Linked DNA regions of Pyxidicoccus xibeiensis. Each later gene encodes a partner of the first gene's protein in a complex. Links are inferred from orthologs where the notes say so. Each region holds a gene or a part of one and is shown on either strand. Other genes may lie near its edges.

Region 1 (3,267 bases):
TGACGGAAACGACGTCCACCTCGGCCACGTTCTTCAGCGACGCGTGGATGCCCGCCTCGCCGGCGGAGGTCTCCAGCTCCAGCTGGATGTAGCCGTCGGGGATGCGGCCGGCCTTCAGCTCCTCCAGCGCGGGCCGCAGGTCCACCAGCGTGCCCAGGTTGGTGAGCCGCTTGTGCACCAGGAACGCGCGCACGCCGGGCACCTGGCAGGTGGGGGCGATGCGCAGGCGCACGGCCCAGCGCTGCGTGACGAGGCGGTTGTCGGGCGCCGCTTCCGCCACCGGCGCGCCCGCGGACGCCTTCAGTCCGTTCGCGAGCTCGCTCGGAGAGACGGGCAGCCCCAGCGCCGCGGCCACGACGGTCGCCGCTCCCGAAGAGACCCCGGGCGGTGCGAGCGAACCGGAAGCAGGGCCCGGAACGGAGAGCAGGTCGGGAGGCAGGGGCGCACCCAGGGACGCCACATCCACGGAGGCACCGGCCACGCCGACGACGCCCTGAGCGTGGGCCGCGCCGGAGGACGCCAGCCGTGACGAGGCACCCGGGTCGCCGCCCTCCGCGGAAGGAACGTTCATTCCACCGGGATGCGCCAGGGAGACCCCTCCTCCGGCCGCCCCGGAAGGAACGTTCATTCCACCGGAATGCGCCGGGGAGACCCCTCCTCCGGCCGCCCCGGCTTCTCGCTCCGTCCCACCGGAGCCCCCGGTGCCAGAAGCAGGAAACCCGGTTCCACCCGAGCCCGAGGCCGTTCCGCCAGTCCCCGAACCCGGGCCACCCGAGCCCGCACCCGAGCCGCCAGTCCCCGAACCCGACCCACCAGAAACCGAGCCGCCAGCGCCCGAAGCCGAGCCACCCTGCGAGGCCGAGGTGCCGCTGCCCCCCGAGCCCGACGCCGAGCCCCCGGTGCCGGTGCCCTCCGAGCCCGACGCCGAGCCCCCCAGCTCACCCTCCTGGGGCTTGATGAGGGCGGTGACCTTGGCGACGCGGGTGGCCGCCAGGGCCTGGCCCGTCATGGAGGTGACACGGGCGCCGAGCTGCGCGAGCAGCGACGCGGCGTCATCCGGCGGCTTGTTCTCCGCCACGGCGCGCACCTGCGCGAGCATGGTGTCCGCGGCGGTGAGCAGCAGGTCCACCACGTCCCGGTCCAGGCGCCCGCGGTCCTGCCGGACGGCATCCACCAGGTCCTCCACGCGGTGGGCGAGGATGGCGATGGGCTCGAAGCCCATGGACGACGCCATGCCCTTCACCGAGTGGGCGTGGCGGAACATGGAATCCACCACCCCGGCGGAGCTCTCGCGCTCGAGCTGCACGAGGTCGCGCCCGAGCGCCTCCAGGTGCTCACTGGCCTCCGAGATGAAGAGGCCCAGGTAGCGGGACATGTCCATGGTCATGGCCCGGCCCCATCAGGACGAGAAGAGCGGCCGCCGTGAGGCGTACCGGCTCAAGACTCGCCCAGCACCTTCTTGACGACCGCCAGCACATCTTCCGCCCGGAACGGCTTGACGATGAAGTCGGAGGCTCCCGCCTCGATGGCCTCCATCACCAGGCTCTCCTGACCGAGCGCCGAGCACATGATGACCACGGCGCTGCTGTCGGCCTTGATGATTTCCCGGGTGGCCTCGATGCCGCTCTTGAACGGCATCACGATGTCCATCGTGGTGAGGTCGGGCTTGAGCTCCTTGTACTTCTCGACAGCCTCCAGGCCGTTGGCGGCCTCGCCGACGACCTCGAACCCTCCAGACGCAAAGATGTCCTTGATCATGTTGCGCATGAAGATGGCGTCATCGACGACCAGGACCCGCTTAGCCATGTGAAGAACTCCGCCTCCGAATCACCTAGAGGAGCGCGGACACTAGCATCCGCGCTTTCCAGGGGGCTACTCACTTGGAATGGGTGAACAAGGCAACCACCGCGGCATCCAACCCCTCGGGGTCCAGGACGGTTACCCCCAGACCTCCCAGCCGGGCGACTCCCCGGATGGCCGGGGTCAGCTTCCCGGGTGCCGCGCTGACTCGCTCCACCGCTTCGATACCGTCCACATCCGTCACCAGCAGCCCCAGGTCCCGCCGCCCCCTGTCGAGCAGCACCACCCTCGCGGGAGGCGTGGCGCCCTCGGGAAGGCTCAGCAGCTGCCGCAGCTCCACCACCGTCACCACCCGGCCACGAAGATTCATCACCCCGGTAATCGCCGGGGGTGCACGCGGCACGCGGGTGAAGCGCTCGGGAGGCACGACGACCTCCCGCACCGCCGATAGCGGCAGTCCGTAGCGCTCCTTCTCGACCCGGAAGATGACGTGCCGCACAGGAGTAAGGTTCTATCCGCTCTGAAATGGCCGGAATGTCGGCCCTTCCACTACCGCTTCACCCGGGACGCCGTCGCCGTGCCACGTCGCGTCGTGGCCGCCTTCTTCGCGGCCGCGGCTGGCTTCTTCACCGCCGCCTTCCGGGCCGCCGGCTTCTTCGCCGCCGGCTTCGCCACGACCTTCTTCTTCGCCGGCGGCTTTGGGGGAGCCGGCTTCTTCGCCACCACGTTCTTCACCCCGGGCGCGCCCGAGTCGAGCGCCTTGAGCACCTTCTGCGGGGCCACGGCGCGGAAGCTCTCGTGAATCCACTGGCTCAGGAGCTCCACGGGGACGGCCTGCCCGGGCTTGAAGGTGGACGTCACCCAGCCGCTCTTGCCCAGCCCGTAGCCGGTGGGCTCGGCGAAGGGGAGCATCAGCGCCGCCTCGTTGGACTGGGGCAGCTTGGTGGTGACGGTCAGCCGCTCGTCCTCGAGCACCAGCACGGCGAACATCTTCCCCTTCACCTTGGCGGTGCGGTGGCCCCAGGGAAACTCCTCCGAGACCTCGGGCAAGGAGAGCATCACCTCGCGCAGCCGGTGCTCGGCGGCCTGCAGCTTCGCGTCGGGCCTACGGGGAGGGAGGGAGGTCATGGGCTCAGGCGGAAGCTTCGCACGACGCTCTGCAGCTCGACGGAGAGGTTGGTCAGCTCGCTGGCCAGCGACGTCATGCGCGACACGGCGGCCGTCTGCTCCTGGATGACGGCCTGGATGGCCTCGGTGGAGGACGCGTTGTTGCGCGCCACCAGCTTGATTTCCTCAATCGCCTTCACCATCTCCTCGCTGCCCTTGAGCTGCTCGCGGGTGCTGTCGGAGATGAGGTGCACCTTCTCCGCGCCCTTGCGGATGGTCTCGGTGATGGCGCCCATGGAGCGGACGATGTTGCCCAGGTCCTCGCGGCCCTCGGCCAGCTCCGCGATGCCTTCCTTCATG
Region 2 (3,323 bases), on another replicon or contig:
GGGCGAGGCCCTGGCCAACGCGGGCCGGGTGCTGAGCCGGGCGAAGGTGGACTCGGTGGCCCTGGAGGTGCCCGGAGGCGGCCGGACGGAGGACGCGGCGCGGGCCGAGGCCTTCCAGAAGGGCTTCCTGCCGGCGTTCAAGGGCGCACGGGTAGCGGTCCTCGCGGACAAGGGGCTCGTCCGGCTGCTGCCAGGCCGCAAGGGGTGACGCCCGGCGGCCGGGCGGGTGTTCTGTTAGGATGCACCGCCCGGGGCGAGCGCACATGCGTGTGAAGGTGTTGATTGTCGAGGACTCGAAAGCGTCGCGCGAGTACATCGCGGCGATGGTAGAGGCCGTGGAGGGCATCGAGGCGGTGGTGACCTCGAGCGGCTTCGAGGCGCTGAAGCTGCTGCCGCGCCACCGGTTCGAGCTCATCATCACCGACATCAACATGCCGGACATCAACGGGCTGGAGCTCATCAACTTCGTCAAGAAAAACCCCAACTACCGGGACGTGCCGCTCTTCATCATCACCACCGAGGGGCGCGAGCAGGACCGCGAGCGGGGGATGGCGCTGGGCGCGACGGAGTACCTGGTCAAGCCGTTCCTGCCCGGGAGCCTGGAAGGGCTCCTGCGCCGGTACCTGAAGCTGCCGTGAACCCCGGGAGCAAGGCCCTGGCCGAGTTCGTGGCCGAGGCGACGGAAATCCTCGACGCCCTGGGCAAGGACCTGCTCGTCCTGGACGAGCGGCGCGGCCAGGAGGCGGACCCGGAGCTGGTCAACGGCATCTTCCGCGCCGCGCACTCGCTCAAGGGGCTGTCCGGCCTGTTCGGCCAGGAGCGCATCTCCCGCCTGGCGCACGGCACCGAGGACCTGCTCGACAGGCTGCGGCTGGGGAAGCTGCGGCTGGACGACACGGTGCTGGACGCGCTGATTGAAGTGCTCGACGCCTTCCAGGCGCTGCTGGCGGAGGCGGCGCGGGGCGCGGAGTCCGAGCCGCTCACCCGGCGCGTGGAGGACATGTCCACGCGGCTGGAGCGGCTGGGCTCTCCTCCGGCCGTGTCGGACGAGGACCCGCTGGACAGGCTGGAGCTGGACGCGCACGTGCGCTCCGTCTTCACCGAGTACGAGGAGCACCGGCTGCGGGAGAACGTGCGGCGCGGCGTGTCCCTGTGGCGCGTGCGCGCGGCGTTCGACTTGTCCGACTTCGACAAGGGGCTGGCGGACCTCAACGCGCGCCTCAAGCCGCTGGGCGAGGTCATCAGCACGCTGCCCTCCGCGCGGCCCGGTGGGACGCACGGCATCGCCTTCGACCTCATCTTCGGCGCGCAGGCGGCCAGCGCGCAGCTCGAGGCCGGGCTCCAGGGCACGCCCGCGGAGCTGTCCCAGCTGGTGGTGCGCCCCGCGGCGCCCCAGGCCTCCACCGGCGGCCCGTCCTCCACCTCCCAGTCCACGCTCACCCGGGTGGCGCCCGCCGAGGTGGTGCCCGCGGCTCCGGCGAAGCGGGGCGGCAAGAAGAAGGGCGCCAGGGCCGCGCCGGGGCCCGGGGCCCAGCCGCTGCTGCCCTCCCTGACGCGCGCCGGGGACATCGCTGCTCCGGACTCGGACTCGGGCTCGGGCTTGGGCTCAGGCTCGGAAGACGCGCTGGTGCCGGCTTCGTCCCTCCAGCCCTACGACGCCGGCACGCCCCCGGCGCCGCCGGTGGCCCTCGTGCAGGGGCCCTCCGTGGCGCAGCGGGTCCGGGCCGTGGTGACGGAGGCTCCGGGCGCGCAGAAGGCCGTCACGCCCGCGGCCGGGCGCATGGAGGCGGACACGTCGCTGCGCTCGCTGACGCAGACGGTGCGCGTGGACATCGGCCGGCTGGACGGCCTCATCAACATGGTGGGCGAGCTGCTGCTCATCAAGGCCAACCTCCAGCGCCTGGCGGAGTCCGCGCGGCAGGACGGCACGGTGGCGCTGTCCAAGTTGTTCGGTCAGGAGCTGGCGCGCGAGACGCGGGGCCTGGAGCGCAAGCTGGAGGCGCTCCAGGAGGGCCTGCTGGAAGCGCGGATGGTGCCCGTCGGCCAGGTGTTCGACAAGCTGGCCCGGCTGGTGCGCCGCATCACCCGCGAGGCGGGCAAGGAAATCGAGTTCGTCATCAGCGGCGGCGAGGTGGAGCTGGACAAGCTCATCGTCGAGGAGCTGAGCGACCCGCTGATGCACCTCATCCGCAACGCCATCGACCATGGCGTGGAGTCGCCCGAGGCGCGGCTGGCGGCGGGCAAGTCCCGGCGCGCGGTGGTGTCGCTGCGCGCCGAGCAGAAGGGCAACCACGTCGTCATCGAGGTGAGCGACGACGGGGCCGGCATCGACGAGCTGCGCGTGCGCGAGGTGGCCCTCACCCGGGGCCTCATCACCTTCTCCCAGGCGGCGGAGATGAGCCGGCGCGAGCTGCTCAACCTCATCTTCCTGCCCGGCTTCTCCACCGCGCGCAGCGTGTCCGAGCTGTCCGGGCGCGGCGTGGGCCTGGACGTGGTGAAGAACAACCTGGGCAACCTGTCCGGCATCATCGACGTGTGGAGCGAGCGCGGGAAGGGCACCGCCTTCCACCTCACGCTGCCCGTCACCCTGGCCATCATCCGCGCGCTCGTCGTCGGGGTGAGCGGGCGCACCTACGCGGTGCCGCTCAACAGCGTGCTGGAAATCCTCTCCGTGCAGCCCAGGGAAATCCGCACGGTGGAGCGCCGCGAGGTGCTGGACCTGCGCGGGCAGACGCTGCCCTTCGTGCGGCTGGCGAGGATGTTCGCGCTGCCGGAGCGGCCGGTGAGCCGGCACTTCGTGGTGGTGGTGGGGCTGGCGCAGGAGCGGCTGGGCATCGCCGTGGACGAGCTGCACGGCCAGCAGGACATCGTCACCAAGCCCCTGGGAGGCCGGCTCCAGTCCGTCCGGGGCATCTCCGGCGCCACGGACCTGGGCAACCGGCGCACGGTGCTGGTGCTGGACGTGGCGGCGCTGCTGGAGGAGGGCATGGCCCTGGAGCGGCGTCGGGCGTGACTCGCGGCGCGGTAGGGCCGTCCGGTGCTATTCTTGGTGGCCGTGTCCAGGTTCGCTGAGCTGCTCGACGACTTCTTCTACCGCCCGGACGAGGATGTCGCCGGCCTGCAGGACTTTGCTTCCGGGAGCGACGGGGCCCAGGGCTCCGCGCCCGAGGAGGTGCCGGAGGAGTACCTGGCCTTCCGCCTGGAGGGCGAGTGCTACGCGGTGCCCATCCGCGTCGTGCGCGAAATCTCCAAGGTGCCGCCGCTGACGGAGATTCCGCGGGCGGAGCCCCACCTGCTGGGCGTGATGAACCTGCGGGGCGAGC

Evidence for each region. Proteins that work in one complex are often made in the same cells at the same time.
Region 2: the proteins of LXT23_RS19690 (region 1) and LXT23_RS46465 are in contact, whole or in part, in a crystal structure (PDB 1U0S), measured with the Thermotoga maritima proteins. The link is inferred for Pyxidicoccus xibeiensis from one-to-one orthologs. Residues at the interface, in WP_004081049.1 of Thermotoga maritima: Ser82, Ala83, Met84, Gly85, Gln86, Gln87, Val90, Ile91, Ile94, Lys95, Lys99, Asp100, Phe101, Val103, Lys104, Gln107, Arg110, Glu113, Ala114, Lys117; in WP_004081040.1 of Thermotoga maritima: Lys186, Gly188, Thr189, Gln190, Leu191, Ser193, Ala194, Arg195, Tyr197, Leu198, His201, Glu223, Ser247, Ser248, Ile249, Ala250, Asp251.

The regions. Positions count from the first base shown.
Region 1 is NZ_JAJVKV010000004.1:448,083-451,349, forward strand. Bases 123-2,974 are described here. They hold LXT23_RS19690 (response regulator), read right to left. Parts: upstream 1,807-2,974; coding sequence 1,438-1,806; downstream 123-1,437. Other genes in these bases: LXT23_RS19685 (chemotaxis protein CheW), read right to left, coding at 123-1,387; LXT23_RS19695 (chemotaxis protein CheW), read right to left, coding at 1,877-2,299; LXT23_RS19700 (MmcQ/YjbR family DNA-binding protein), read right to left, coding at 2,350-2,928; LXT23_RS19705 (methyl-accepting chemotaxis protein), read right to left, coding at 2,925-2,974. Outside these bases: more of LXT23_RS19685, read right to left, coding at 1-122; more of LXT23_RS19705, read right to left, coding at 2,975-3,267. UniProt on the Bacillus subtilis protein: Involved in the transmission of sensory signals from the chemoreceptors to the flagellar motors.
Region 2 is NZ_JAJVKV010000023.1:60,570-63,892, reverse strand. Bases 241-3,323 are described here. They hold LXT23_RS46465 (chemotaxis protein CheW), read left to right. Parts: upstream 241-634; coding sequence 635-3,013; downstream 3,014-3,323. Other genes in these bases: LXT23_RS46460 (chemotaxis protein CheW), read left to right, coding at 3,056-3,323; LXT23_RS46470 (response regulator), read left to right, coding at 264-638. In the rest of the region: LXT23_RS46475 (M17 family peptidase N-terminal domain-containing protein), read left to right, coding at 1-208. UniProt on the Bacillus subtilis protein: Involved in the transmission of sensory signals from the chemoreceptors to the flagellar motors. CheA is autophosphorylated; it can transfer its phosphate group to CheB, CheY or CheV.